2 regions of the Arthrobacter sp. M71 S08 genome follow, and region 1 is predicted to be linked to the other one. Evidence: riboswitches for the same ligand, from Rfam matches in the RefSeq annotation. Region 1 holds a riboswitch; the other holds the start of a gene.

The links. Region 1 has a riboswitch for thiamine pyrophosphate ahead of AC5RTB_RS04755 (ECF transporter S component). Riboswitches for the same ligand answer to the same signal wherever they lie in the genome.
Region 2: linked by a shared signal. The riboswitch ahead of AC5RTB_RS13170 (bifunctional hydroxymethylpyrimidine kinase/phosphomethylpyrimidine kinase) and the one ahead of AC5RTB_RS04755 (ECF transporter S component) in region 1 are both predicted to bind thiamine pyrophosphate.

What each region holds. Positions count from the first base shown of each region.
Region 1 covers NZ_JBNHEY010000002.1:184,952-191,911, forward strand. Annotated here, with positions in the region: gene AC5RTB_RS04730 (Na+/H+ antiporter subunit D) at 1-174, shown strand, start outside; gene AC5RTB_RS04735 (Na+/H+ antiporter subunit E) at 171-740, shown strand; gene AC5RTB_RS04740 (MrpF/PhaF family protein) at 737-994, shown strand; gene mnhG (monovalent cation/H(+) antiporter subunit G) at 1,002-1,385, shown strand; gene AC5RTB_RS04750 (DUF4235 domain-containing protein) at 1,389-1,649, opposite strand; TPP riboswitch at 1,813-1,928, shown strand; gene AC5RTB_RS04755 (ECF transporter S component) at 1,983-2,594, shown strand; gene AC5RTB_RS04760 (ABC transporter ATP-binding protein) at 2,596-4,089, shown strand; gene AC5RTB_RS04765 (energy-coupling factor transporter transmembrane component T family protein) at 4,086-4,883, shown strand; gene AC5RTB_RS04770 (sigma-70 family RNA polymerase sigma factor) at 5,025-5,537, shown strand; gene AC5RTB_RS04775 (COG4315 family predicted lipoprotein) at 5,551-6,201, opposite strand; gene AC5RTB_RS04780 (O-succinylhomoserine sulfhydrylase) at 6,281-6,960, opposite strand, start outside.
Region 2 covers NZ_JBNHEY010000006.1:149,654-156,613, forward strand. Annotated here, with positions in the region: gene AC5RTB_RS13165 (Rne/Rng family ribonuclease) at 1-3,168, shown strand, start outside; TPP riboswitch at 3,282-3,397, shown strand; gene AC5RTB_RS13170 (bifunctional hydroxymethylpyrimidine kinase/phosphomethylpyrimidine kinase) at 3,389-4,999, shown strand; gene rplU (50S ribosomal protein L21) at 5,151-5,459, shown strand; gene rpmA (50S ribosomal protein L27) at 5,516-5,776, shown strand; gene obgE (GTPase ObgE) at 5,908-6,960, shown strand, end outside.

The DNA.
Region 1 (6,960 bases):
TCGATGGTCGGAGCCACCACCGGCCTGGTGTTGCTAGGCGTCAGCCTGACCCTCATGGGAGGGCCGCTCTTCGCCCTGAGTGACCAGGCAGCACAACAAATGCTTGAACGAACCCCCTACATCGACGCTGTGCTTGGCGAAGGTGCTACCGAAGCGGCGGGTGCCACGCCATGACAAGACAACGAATCCCGCTCCGGGTCGAACTGCCGCTGCTGGTCTGGCTCATTCTTGTCTGGGGTGCGCTCTGGCAGGACTTCAGCCCGGGCAACCTGTTGTTCGGTGCCATTATCGCGTTCGCTGTTGCGAACCTGCTTTACCTGCCGCCGGTGGAGCTCAGCGGACGCTTCAATGTGTTCTACGCTGCCGGATTCGCCGTTCGCTTCGTGTACCAGCTGGTGCTGGCGAGCTTCCAGGTGTTCTGGCTGGCACTCACCCGTGGCCCGCGGCTGAAGAACGCCGTGGTTGCGGTACGCCTGCGCAGTCCATCCGACCTTCTGGTCACGGCCACCGGACATGCCATCTCATTGATTCCGGGATCTCTTGTGATCGAAGTGGACCGCTCCACTTCCACCCTCTATCTGCACTGCCTGAATGTCGCCGGCCCCGATGACGCAGAAAAGGTGCGCCAGAATGTCCGGCGCACCGAGGAATGGCTCATCCGGGTGATGGGAACCCGGGAGGACCTCGCACTGCTGCACACCGCCGCCCCTCATCACCTCGACGGAAGGGGTCGCCCATGAGCGTCATGCTCGGCATCATCGCTGCGGTTCTCGGCGTCTCAGCGATTTGCGCCATCTACCGGGCGGCTCGCGGACCAACGATTCTGGACCGCGTCATTGCCGTAGATGTGCTGCTGGCCATCGTAGGCGGGGCATTGGCCGCGGACATGGTGTTCAACGGCCACACCAACACTCTGGTGATCCTGGTGGCCACGTCCCTCATCGGCTTCATCGCCTCGGTGGCAGTCGCCCGATTCGTCATTGAAAGGAAGTGAGCCGCTGATGGATGCTGCCCTGGATATTCTTACCGCGGTGCTGCTCCTTGGCGGGGCGCTCATGTCGCTGGCAGCCGCCGTCGGGCTTATGCGGTTTCCTGACCTGCTGAGCCGGATGCACGCGGCAACGAAACCGCAGGTTCTGGGGCTGCTGTTGTTCCTGCTGGCAATTGCAGTGCAGCAACGCTCGTGGGCGGTTGTGCCCGTGCTGGTTGTCTGCTGGATTTTTCAGCTGCTCACGGCGCCGGTCTCGGCGCATATGGTGGGGCGCGCGGGTTACCGCACCAGGCACCTGCGCAAGGACCTGCTCAGCATGGATGAGCTGGACGAGGTCGTGGAACACGCGGCCACCCGACGCCGTGAAGCGGGCGACCGCGCGTCCGGCGACTGACGCTTACGTGATGTGACGCGTGTTCTCGTAGCGGCGGATGGCGCGCTGCGTGGTGCGGTTGGTGAGCACGCGGATGGTGGTGCTGACCGTTCCGGAAATAACGGCGAACACGAGCGCTGACCGCAGGCTGTTCTCCAGGCCTTCCGCGTCTTTCGGCGGCTCGTTTCCCGTCACCCGCTTCCAGATGAAGTCCACCACCTGCGTGCCTACGATGCCCGCCCCGAGGCCCAGTCCAACACCCATCAGTTTGAAGATCACATTCATTGTGCCTCCTTCAGTCGGCTTAGTTTTGGTCCCAGCCTAGCGTTATCGGGACCATCAATGGACGCCGCCGGCGGGGCAGCGCAGCAGTTTCTGCAGCAGATACCGCAGCAGGTTGCGACGACGCCGGTACCACGCCTCGCGGGTGTAGAGTTGGTATCGCTCAAAACAACGACAGGGGAGCGCAGCCACGCATGTGGTGGGCGCTGAGAGTGCGGACCACCGCAGACCCTCGAACCTGATCCGGTTAGTACCGGCGAAGGGAGTCGAGTTCTCAGGGCGACCGGCGCCCTGCCGGAAGGCCTTCCCCTCCTGTACCCAGGAGGATCAACAATCATGACTGCAACACAGAGTCCTACACCGTCCACATCCCGCCGCCGTTACGAATGGCGCGTGGTCGATATCGTGGTCGCCTCAGTCATTTCGGTGGCCGTGGGTGTCATCTTCTTTGCCTGGTCAGCCGGTTACAGCGGTATCGCTGCGGTGACCGCTGCGTACCCGCCGTTGGCCGGACTGTACTCCGGCGGCTGGCTCATCGCCGGCGTGCTGGGCGGACTCATCATCCGCAAACCTGGTGCCGCGATCTATTGCGAGGTACTGGCAGCGGCCGTGTCGGCGCTGATCGGCACGCAGTTCGGTATGGCGGTACTCCTCTCCGGCCTGGTGCAGGGCATCGGCGCTGAGCTTGTCTTCGCGCTGTTCCTCTACCGGCGCTGGAATATCGGTGTGGCGGTCCTCGCGGGACTCAGCGCAGGTCTTGCCCTCGCGGTGAGCGAGAACATCATGTACAACGTCGAGTGGGCCATGGAATACAAGCTGATGTACGGAGTCTTCGCCGCCATTTCGGGTGTGGTGCTCGCCGGTGTGCTGCCCTGGCTCGCCACCCGCGGGCTCGCGAAGACCGGTGCGCTGTCATCCTTCGCCGCGGGCCGCACGGCTGACGTTTAGCATGGGCACGACGGCGGTGTCCGCCCCGGCCTCGATCACGGCCCGGGGCTGGGGCTGGCGCCACCCCGGGCGGGTGCGCTGGGCAGTGCGGGATATTGACCTGACCATCGAGGCGGGCCAGCGCGTGCTGCTTCTCGGTGCGTCCGGCGCGGGGAAGTCCACGCTGCTGCATGGACTGGCGGGAGTTGTGGGTGACCAGGACGAGGGTGAGCAGGCCGGCGACCTCACGGTCGACGGCGTCAGGCCGGCGGCTGCGCGCGGCCGTTCCGGCCTGGTCCTCCAGGATCCAGACACCCAGCTGGTACTCGCCCGGGTGGGTGACGAGGTAGCTTTCGGTGCCGAGAACCTGGCGGTGCCACGCACCGAGATCTGGCCGCGCGTGCATCAGGCCCTCGACGACGTCGGCCTCGACGTCCCGCTGAATCGTCCCACCACGGCACTCTCCGGCGGCCAGAAGCAGCGGCTGGCCCTGGCAGCGGTCCTCGCGATGCAGCCGGGGCTGCTGCTCCTCGACGAACCGACCGCCAACCTTGACCCCGCCGGGGTGCTCGAGGTGAGGGACGCCGTCGTCCGCGTGCTCGACCGGACTTCAGCCACGCTCGTGGTGGTGGAGCACCGGGTTGAGGTGTGGGCCGACGTGGTGGACCGCGTCGTGGTGCTCGACTCCGACGGCGGTATCCTCGCCGACGGCGAGCCGGACGCAGCGCTCCGGCACGAGGCTACGCGGGCGAGGCTCATCGAAGCCGGTGTCTGGGTGCCGGGCTACCGGCCGGAAACGCCCGCCGTCGAAATATCCGCCGGGTCTGACCTGCTGCAGGCGGACGGGCTGGCCGTCGCACGGTCAAAGCGCGGACGGGCAGTGCTCGACGACGTCGACCTCACCCTTCGGAAGGGGGAGGCGGTCAGTGTGCTCGGACCGAACGGGGCTGGAAAGTCGACGCTCGCGCTCACCCTCGCCGGACTGCTCAGGCCCCGCGGCGGGACGCTCACCGCCCTTGAACCGCTCGCCCGCGGTGCCGGGACCAAGCCGAGCGAGTGGAAGTCCGCCGAACTGGTGAGCCGGATCGGTACGGTCTTTCAGGAGCCCGAGCACCAGTTCCTGACCAACACGGTGCTCGAGGAGCTGGAGTTCGGCCCACGCCGGGTTGCCCGCTCCAACGAATCAGAGATCCGACGCCGTATCGATCCCATCGCGGAGCGGTTGCGCCTCACCGGGCTGCTGAAGGCGAATCCCTACACTCTCTCCGGAGGTGAGAAACGGCGCCTGTCCGTTGCGACAATGCTCGCCACCAACCCGGACATCCTGATCCTGGACGAACCGACGTTCGGCCAGGATGCCAATACCTGGGCCGAGCTGGTTGCCCTGCTCGCCGAACTCATTCAGGGAGGCACCTGCGTGGTCTCGGTGACCCATGACCGTGAGTACACGGCTGCGTTGGGGAGCCGGGTGGTGGCCGTGGACGGAACCTCCGCGACGCTGGAGGTGGTGGCGTGAGCGCCGACGTCCTGTATCCCGAGATCACCGGCCGGGTGCTCCCGAGGGCGAACCCGCTCTCGAAGCTCTTCGCCGCGGTGGTGATCACCGTGGTGGTGATGCTGAGCGTGGACTGGGTGAGTGCCGGCGTCGTTCTCGCCAGTGAACTGCTGCTGCTGCCGTTGCTGGGAATCAGCGTGCGCAGGCTTTTGCTGCGGACGTGGCCGTTTGTTGTCGCAGCGATCGTCGCCGCGTATGGCACCGCGTTGCTCGCCGAGAAGACGGGACGGGTTCTCTTCGAGCTGGGGCCCGTGCTATTCACGCAGGATTCGGTCAACGCCGGAATGGCCATTGGACTGCGCGGGCTCGCGATCGCCCTTCCCGGGCTTTTCCTCCTCGCCAGCACAGACCCGACGGACCTCGCTGACGCGCTCGCCCAGCGGCTGAAGGCACCGCACCGGTTTGTGCTGGGAGCGCTCGCGGGAATGCGGCTGGTCGGGCTCCTGTTCGAGGAATGGCGGACGCTCGGTCTCGCCCGGCATGCGCGCGGCGTGAGCCATGAGGGCAATCCGGCCGCGCGTTTAGGGAACTTCCTCGGGCAGGCGTTCGGGCTCATGGTTCAGGCCATCCGGAGGGCCACCAGGTTGGCGGTGGCCATGGAGGCGCGAGGTTTCGGCGCAGGTCCGCGCACGTGGGCGCGGGAGAGCACATTCAGCAGTGTCGACGTCGTCGTTGTCCTGGTGGGCCTGCTGATAGCAGGACTCGCAGTCACCGCGGCAGTACTTGCGGGGACCTGGAACTTCATTCTCGGCTAGCCTGCCCTGTTCGTAACGCGCTTCGGAGGTGCATCATGAAGAGAGCGTTGCGGGAGGCAGCAGGTTTTTCCCAATGTTGCACCGCATGAATTGTTGGTACTGCGGTGTGATGTCTAGCGATGTCGAGTGTGGGGAACGAACATGGCCGATGGACAGCCGGACTGGCTCAACGTCATCAGGGACAACCACCTGCGCCCGTTGCGGCGGTTCGTCGGCCGCCTGACCCCGGACGCCTTCCTGGCTGACGAGGTGGTCCAGCTGACCCTGCTGCGGGCCTGGGAGCATCCGGTCATGCGCGGACACAGCGAGCTTGAAATCCGCGCCTGGCTCTTTGTGGTTGCCCGGAACATCCTCGTTGACTCGTTCCGCAGCGGCTTCCGCCGCCACGAGTTCGACGTGGACGAGGTTCCGGAAACTCCTTCCGACGACGAGGTGGAGCAGCTTCTCACCTCCTGGTTGCTGACGGATGCGCTCAATGAACTCTCGCCGCAGCACCGTGACGTGGTGCTGCACTTCTACTTCCGCGGCGAGACGGTGGCTGAGATTTCACGGGCCCTCTCCATACCGGTGGGGACCGTGAAATCCCGTCTTCACTACGCGCTGCGCTCCCTGAAGACAGCGCTGCTTGCCCAGGATGTGGTCTCGGGAGGTTAGGCCTGTCCCACCGTCACTGGATCATCGTGCCGTCGGGAGCGATGACGTACCAGACCTCGTTCACACCCTGGCCTTTGGTGTCGCCTGGGGCCTCGTCCTCGGCGAAGTAGTAAATCGGCATGCCGTTGATCGTGACCTGCATGTCGCCGTCGGGCGTTTCGATGGTGCCCACTTCTCCTGTGACGCCTTCCACCTCGGGCGACTCGCTGTCGCTGAGCACCGGCGGCCATGCCTCCAGGCAGCCACCCTCACAGGCGCTGACTCCGGAACCCGGCTCGTCGTTGGTGAAGACGTAGACCACCATGCCCTCGGCGTCGACGACCACTTCGCCCAGGTCGGTTTCCGCTACCCCGAGCGGCGTTCCGACTGTTCCTCCGCCGGCAGCATCACCGGTCGGTTCTTCTGTGGCTTCGCCGGTCATCCCGTCGGTGGCGCCATCCGTTGCCTCCACGGTGGGCTCCACCTCGGCGGGGTCCTCGGTAGGCGGTGCTTCCGCGGCGGTTTCTTCACCGGCGGGAATGTTCTCGCTTTCAGTGTCTGCGCCGCCACAGCCGGTCAGCGCCAGCAGGCAGATGGCGATGGCGGCGAACAGGACGCGCATTGCTTTACTCATGGTCATTCCTCCCGTGATCACCCCCTGGACGCCGGGGGTGGAAGTGGCCACTCGACCCCTCTACCGGGAAGACGCTGGAGCTACCCCGAATGGTTCAATGTGCGGCCGAACTCACAGGTGAATCACAGCTTCAGCCTGAGGCGAGGGCCTTGCCGAGATCCGTCTGGAGGTCACTTACGTCCTCAAGGCCCACCGAGAGCCGGATAACGCCGTCCGACAGCCCGATGGCCGCGCGTCCTTCAGGTCCCATGGCACGGTGCGTCGTGGTGGCAGGGTGGGTGATCAGTGTCTTGGAATCGCCCAGGTTGTTGGAGATGTCAATGATGTCCAGCGCATCGAGCAGCGCGAACGCCCGCTCCTTCGCCCGGCCCTCGGGGGCGTCCAGTTCGAAGGTCACCACGGTGCCGCCGGACGTCATCTGGGCAGCGGCAAGATCGAACTGCGGGTGCGATTCGAGCAGGGGATAGCGCACCCAGGTCACTGCCGGTTGGGCTTCCAGCCAGCGGGCGAGGGTCAGCGCCGAGGATGAGGAGTGGTTGACCCGCAGGGATAGCGTCTCCAGCCCCTTCAGGAGGGTCCAGGCGTTGAAGGAGGACAGCGCCGGACCGGTGTGCCGCATGAGGGTCTTCACCGGACCCTCGATGAATTCCCTGCGGCCGAGAATTGCGCCACCCAGGACCCTGCCCTGGCCGTCCATGTGCTTGGTTCCGGAATAGACGACGATGTCGGCGCCCAGTTCCGTGCACCGCTGCAGCAGCGGCGTGGCGAAGACATTGTCGACGACGACCTGCGCACCGGCGGCGTGGCTGA
Region 2 (6,960 bases), on a different contig from region 1:
AACCGTCGGGCGACGCAGCCCGAGGTCACTGTGCCCGAGTCACCAACCCAGCCACCGTCGGTCGGAACAGATCTGCCCACGGCTTCCGCAGACGTTCCTTCCGGAGAGGCCGGCGCCGTTGAAGCCGGTCAGCCGCCGGGCGAGGACGCAACGGCGGAGCGCAAGCCCGCACGCGCCCGGCGCACCCGTAAATCTCCTGCTGCAGACAGCGCCGAACCGGTTGCAGAGCCAGCCGCAGAGGTTCCCGCTACGGACGAATCCGCACCGGAACGCCCTGCCCGACGCCGTCGTGTGAGCACCAAAGCCGCAACCACTGAGGACGCAGTTCGTGAGCCGGCAGCAACCGAGCCGGCAGCAACTGAGGCGGCAGTATCCGAGTCCGCAGGAACGGACGCTGAGTCCGTCGATGCTGCTGGCGAGTCCGTCTCCGAACGTTCCCGCCCGACACGTTCGCGTAACCGTCGGGGAACGCGCGGCGGCGAGCAGGCGTCCGATGCAGCCGAAGCGACCAGTTCCGAGGCGGACACTGCGGCGGCCGGCCTTGAGGCTGGCTCGCAGGCTTCCCCCAGTGACCAGAGCGCAGCCTCATCCCCGGTAGCCGATGAGGCAGAAACTTCCAAGGCCGCAGAAGCGGATGACCGGCGCGGACTGGACCCGTTCGCGGTTCCGGACTCGCCGGTTTCACTGCTTTTCCACGCCCCCGACCTCACGGCCGTCGTGCCGCGGACTACACCGAAGACCACCCCCGACGCCGAACCGGAAGATGAAACCGAAGGTGACGACGACGGTGGACGCGGGCGCCGCCGCAACCGGCGCAGCCGGAGCCGCAATCGGTCCGCTGAGGGTGAAGGCGCAGAGTCGGAGTCGCGGACTCAGGGTCCCGCTGAACCCGGCGAGGAGAGCGAGTCGGTGACCTCCCGTCGTCGTCGCCGCCGCCGTCGGGGTGAAGAGGACCTTGAACTGACCGGCGGCCAGGATGATGATCCGCCCAACACGATCACGCGCGTCCGCGCGCCCCGGCAGACCCAGGAAGCGCCGTCGGACCGCGTCACCAGCGTAAAGGGCTCCACACGTCTCGAAGCCAAAAAGCAGCGTCGTCGTGAGTCACGCGATTCCGGCAGGCGCCGCCATGTCATCACCGAGGCGGAGTTCCTTGCCCGTCGCGAGTCCGTCGACCGCCAGATGGTGGTCCGGCAGCGCGACGACAGGATCCAGATCGGTGTCATGGAGGATGGGGTTCTCGCTGAGCACTTCGTGTCCAAGACCCAGCAGGATTCGCTGATCGGCAACGTATACCTCGGGAAGGTGCAGAACGTCCTGCCCAGCATGGAGGCTGCGTTTATCGACATCGGGCGCGGACGCAACGCTGTGTTGTACGCCGGCGAGGTCAACTGGGACGCAGCGGGCCTGGACGGTCAGCCGCGGCGCATCGAACTGGCGCTGAAGTCGGGCGACTCGGTGCTGGTGCAGGTCACCAAGGATCCGGTGGGCCACAAGGGTGCACGCCTGACCAGCCAGATCTCCCTGCCCGGGCGCTACCTCGTGTACGTGCCGGGCGGCTCGATGACCGGCATCTCCCGGAAGCTTCCCGACGTCGAACGCAATCGGCTCAAGCGGATCCTCAAGGACCGGCTGCCGGAGAACGCCGGGGTCATCGTACGCACAGCGGCCGAGGGTGCCAGCGAAGAGGAACTGACCCACGACATCAATCGCCTCCGCTCCCAGTGGGAGACGATCGAGGGCAAGGCGAAGTCCACCAAGACCCTCGCACCGGAACTCCTCTACGGAGAGCCGGACCTCACCATCAAGGTGGTCCGGGACGTCTTCAACGAGGACTTCTCCAAACTGATCGTCTCCGGCGAAGAGGCATGGGACACCATCGAGGCGTACGTCATGTACGTTGCGCCCGATCTGGTGGGCAGGCTCGAGAAGTGGACCAAGGACGAGGACATCTTCGCTGCGCGGCGCATCGATGAGCAGATTCACAAGGCATTGGACCGCAAGGTGTTCCTGCCTTCGGGCGGCTCGCTGGTGATCGACCGGACGGAAGCCATGACCGTGGTGGACGTGAATACCGGCAAGTTCACCGGCAGCGGCGGCAACCTCGAGGAAACCGTCACCAAGAACAACCTCGAAGCAGCCGAGGAAGTTGTCCGGCAGCTTCGGTTGCGGGATATCGGCGGCATTATTGTCATCGACTTTATCGACATGGTGCTCGAAGCGAACCGCGATCTCGTGCTGCGGCGGCTCGTGGAGTGCCTGGGACGTGACCGCACCAAGCATCAGGTCGCTGAGGTCACCTCGCTCGGCCTTGTCCAGATGACGCGCAAGCGTATGGGAACGGGACTGCTTGAAGTGTTCGGCGAAAACTGCGAGCACTGTGGTGGTCGCGGCGTCGTCACTCACGAGGAGCCGGTGGAGCACCGTAGGCACGTCGTGTCGCCGGAGAACCATCAGCAGCACCTGCGGCAGGAGAAGATGTCCCGCAGCGAACGCAAGCGGCGGGCGAAGAGCCAACCGGCGGAGGAACACGTTCCTGCGCCGGAGCAGAAGCCCGACGACGCCGAGCGCCAGGCCCGCGCCGAAGCCGCGAGGGCAGCCCTCGCCAACATTGCGGCCGCTACACATGCCGCACATGAACACGATCACGAGCACGAGGATCACCCCGTGGGTGAAGCGTTGGCGCCTGGCGCAGTGTTGACGATCAACGGCGAGCAGGTGGTCCTCCCGCGCGCGGATAACGCACCCGTTTCAGTGCGCCCTGAGCCACGGCTGACTCTGGAAAGCCTGACGGAGGCCTTTGACCGCTTCCCGGCCGGTGATGAGACTGAGCCCGCCGCTCCTGCCCCGGAGGAGCCTGTGCAGGTCGACAGCGTGCCCGTCGATCCCGTACAGGAAGCTCCCTCCAGTCCGGAGCCGGAGAAGCAGAGCGTCGCCGCAGTCGACGGTTCAGCGCCCTCGTCCGGGCGTCGTGCCCGGCGGCACCGCGCTGCCAGCAGCGCGCAGGGCTCGGCCGCGAACGCCACGATCGAGAGAGCCGCCGGTGAGGCCAGCGCAACTGCGACCGGAACGCAGTACGTTGCTCGGGCTGGGAAGCCTGCACCGAAGACTCAGCAGTCGGAAGAGCCGATGATCCTCGGAGTCGGAGTCCCCGCCTCAGAGCTCTAGGTTTCCTCCGCTTCTCAAACACGCCGTTCCCTCCAGCAGGGAGCGGCGTGTTTCGTTTATGTATGTGGTCTTTTTGTGACGACCCCCGCGAGCAGACGCAGGGTAGGCTAGGACGTAGTGACACGCGGTGCCCGGTCCGGGCTGAGATGAAACGCGTTGAACCTGATCTAGAGATGGCCGCCGGACAGGCGGCCTTTGGCCTAGCGGAGGGATGTCGCGGATGAGTATTCGCACGCTCGTGGAACCTGTAGAACACAACGAACCATTGTCGGCCCAGGCTCGGGTGCGGACCGTCCCGCGCGTCCTGAGCATCGCGGGTACGGATCCCACCGGGGGCGCCGGCATTCAGGCGGATCTGAAAAGCATCGGGGCGCAGGGCGGGTACGGGATGGCGGTTGTCACCTCCCTCGTCGCCCAGAACACGCGGGGAGTGCGCAGTGTGCACACCCCGCCGGCTGCCTTCCTGGAGGAGCAGCTGGTCGCTGTCAGTGACGACGTTGCCATCGATGCTGTGAAGATCGGCATGCTCGGTGACGTGGAGACCATCCGGACGGTGCGCCGGTGGCTACCGCGGGCGTCGGGTGCCGTCGTCGTCCTCGATCCGGTTATGGTGGCGACGAGCGGGGACAGGCTGCTGGCTACGGACGCCGAGGACGAGCTACGCGCCCTGGTGCCGCTGGCGGACCTCGTGACTCCCAACCTGCCCGAACTCGGAGTCCTGCTGAATGAGCCGGTTGCCCCAAGCTGGGAAGCAGCCCTGGAGCAGGGTAAGCGGCTTGCAGCCTCTACAGGCACCTCAGTGCTGGTCAAGGGCGGCCACCTCGCGACCGGGATAGGCGACCAGCCTGGTGACTCGGCGTGCCCCGATGCGCTCGTTGACCCGTCCGACGACGGCGGCGCCGTCACCGTGGTGGGCGGGACCCGCATCAACACGCGAAACACGCACGGCACAGGCTGCTCGCTGTCCGCGGCACTCGCTACGGTCCAGGTGCAGACCCGGGACTGGCACCAGTCGCTGCTCATTGTGAAGAAGTGGCTCCGGGGCGCTCTCGAACGCGCGGACGAATTGAACGTGGGGGAGGGTAGCGGGCCGATCAACCACTTCCACGAGTTCGTGCCGGCCTGGACGTCGAGCACTCCGGGCATCGGGCAGGACACCCGTCCCTTCAGCGAGCAGGTGTGGGAGCTCACCTCCCGTCATCGTTCTGCCATCGATGCGCTGGGCTTCGTGAGGGCTCTTGGGGACGGCACACTGCCCGATGATCAGTTCGCCTACTACCTGGCACAGGATGCTCTCTACCTGAGGGATTACTCCCGCGTGCTCTCCAGGGCCAGTTCGCTTGCACCCACGGAAGCTGAACAACGCTTCTGGGCAGGGTCCGCGCTGAACTGCCTGGAGGTGGAGTCCGAGCTCCACCGGACGTGGCTTTCCGGGCGTGAGTTGCCGACGAGGCAAGGGCCGGTGACCAAAGCGTATGTGGACCACCTGCTGGCAGCTTCTGCCAACGTCGGCTACGCGGTCCTCGTGGCAGCGGTACTGCCGTGCTTCTGGCTCTATGCGCACGTCGGCAACGCCCTCCATGCACAGTGGAGCGGCTCCGGAGCCAGTCGGGAGCATCCGTACGCTGACTGGATTCAGACGTATGCCGATCCGGCGTTCGCTGAAGCCACTGCGCGCGCTATTGCCTTCGCTGACGCCGCCTATGCCGGTGCGTCAACCGCAGATAAAGCCGCGATGATCGACGCTTTCGAAGCTTCGGCCTGGTATGAGCACGAGTTCTTCGACGCGCCGACCCGCGTTGATTTGCGGGAATCCGCGAAATTGCCGTAATCTAGATCTTCGGTGCTGCGCCCTCGTATGACTATTTTGGGGCGTGACTGTGCCGTGAGTGCACAAGCACCCCTCCGGCTGCGCTATCAACAGCGTATGGTCCCGGAACAGTATGCAAACAGTTAGATCGTCGAGAGAAGTGAGTTCCGAAGTGGTGTACGCGATTGTCCGCGCAGGCGGCCGCCAAGAAAAGGTTTCCGTGGGAGACCTCGTTACCCTTGACCGCGTCCCCGGTGAGGCCGGCAGCAGCTTCCAGCTGCCTGCTCTCCTTCTGGTAGACGGCGACAAGGTGACTTCAGCAGCACAGGACCTGGCAAAGGTAACTGTGACTGCCGAAATCGTTGAGAATCTTCGGGGCCCGAAGATTGTTATCCAGAAGTTCAAGAACAAGACCGGCTACAAGAAGCGCCAGGGTCACCGTTCAGAGCTCACCAAGGTCAAGATCACGGGCATCAAGTAACCCTCACCGGTTACTCGATCCATAGATTCTGTTTCAGAAAAAGGCAGGCATAACAGATGGCACATAAGAAGGGTGCGAGTTCCACTCGCAACGGTCGCGACTCCAACGCCCAGTACCTCGGCGTGAAGCGCTTCGGCGGACAGGTCGTCAAGGCAGGCGAAATCATTGTCCGCCAGCGCGGAACCCACTTCCACCCCGGCGCCAACGTTGGCCGTGGTGGCGATGACACGCTTTTCGCTCTCGAAGCCGGTGCCGTTGAATTCGGCACCCGCCGCGGGCGTCGTGTTGTGAACATCGTGGGTGCGGCTGCCGAGTAGTACTCGCAACCGCACACCATAGCAGCGTTATATATAAGCACTAGGGTGGGGTGAGCCGGACCGGCTCACCCCACTTTCTTTTAAGCCGGATAAAATCGGCATTGATGTGAGATTCTCAAGAGGAGTACACCGTGGCAAGCTTCGTTGACCGGGTAGTTCTGCACGTCTCGGGCGGCACCGGCGGACACGGGTGCGTCTCGGTCAAGCGGGAAAAATTCAAGCCGCTGGGCGGGCCTGACGGCGGAAACGGCGGCGACGGTGGAGCCGTCATCCTGCGCGTTGACCCGCAGACAACTACCCTCTTGGACTATCACCATGCCCCGCACCGGCACGCCACCAACGGTGGAAACGGTATGGGTGACTGGCGTGAGGGCCGCAGGGGCGAAACGCTCATCCTGCCCGTTCCGGACGGCACGGTAGTGAAGACGCGCGACGGCGAGGTGCTCGCTGACCTGGTTGGTGAGGGAACCGAGTTCGTCGCCGCAGCCGGGGGACAGGGCGGCCTCGGCAACTCGTCGCTGTCGTCGCAAAAGCGCAAGGCGCCCGGTTTCGCACTCCTCGGCATTCCAGGTGATGCCCGTGACATCGTCCTGGAACTCAAGTCGATCGCGGACATCGCGCTTGTCGGTTTCCCGTCCGCGGGCAAATCCAGCCTGATCGCCGCCATGTCCGCTGCTCGGCCGAAGATCGCGGATTACCCCTTTACCACCCTGCGCCCGAACCTCGGTGTCGTGGAGGCCGGCGATGTCCGCTTCACCATTGCCGATGTTCCCGGTCTCATCGAGGGAGCGAGCGAGGGCAGAGGTTTGGGACATGACTTCCTGCGCCACGTCGAGCGCTGCGCTGCGCTCGTGCACGTGCTGGACTGCGCCGCGCTGGAAACTGACAGGGATCCCCTCCGGGATCTCGAGATCATCGAAAGTGAACTCGATCGTTACGCCGTCGATATGAGTTACGCCGGTCCCGGCGGCGAGGTTGTGCCCCTCAACGAGCGTCCCCGCCTCGTGGCACTGAACAAGGTCGACGTCCCCGACGGCCGCGACATGGCCGAGTTCGTGCGGCCTGAACTGGAATCCCGCGGATACCGGGTGTTCGAGGTGTCCGCTGCCAGCCATGAAGGCCTCCGGCAGCTCGGCTTCGCCATGGCCGAGATCGTGCGCGATGCCCGTAACAAGCTCGCATCC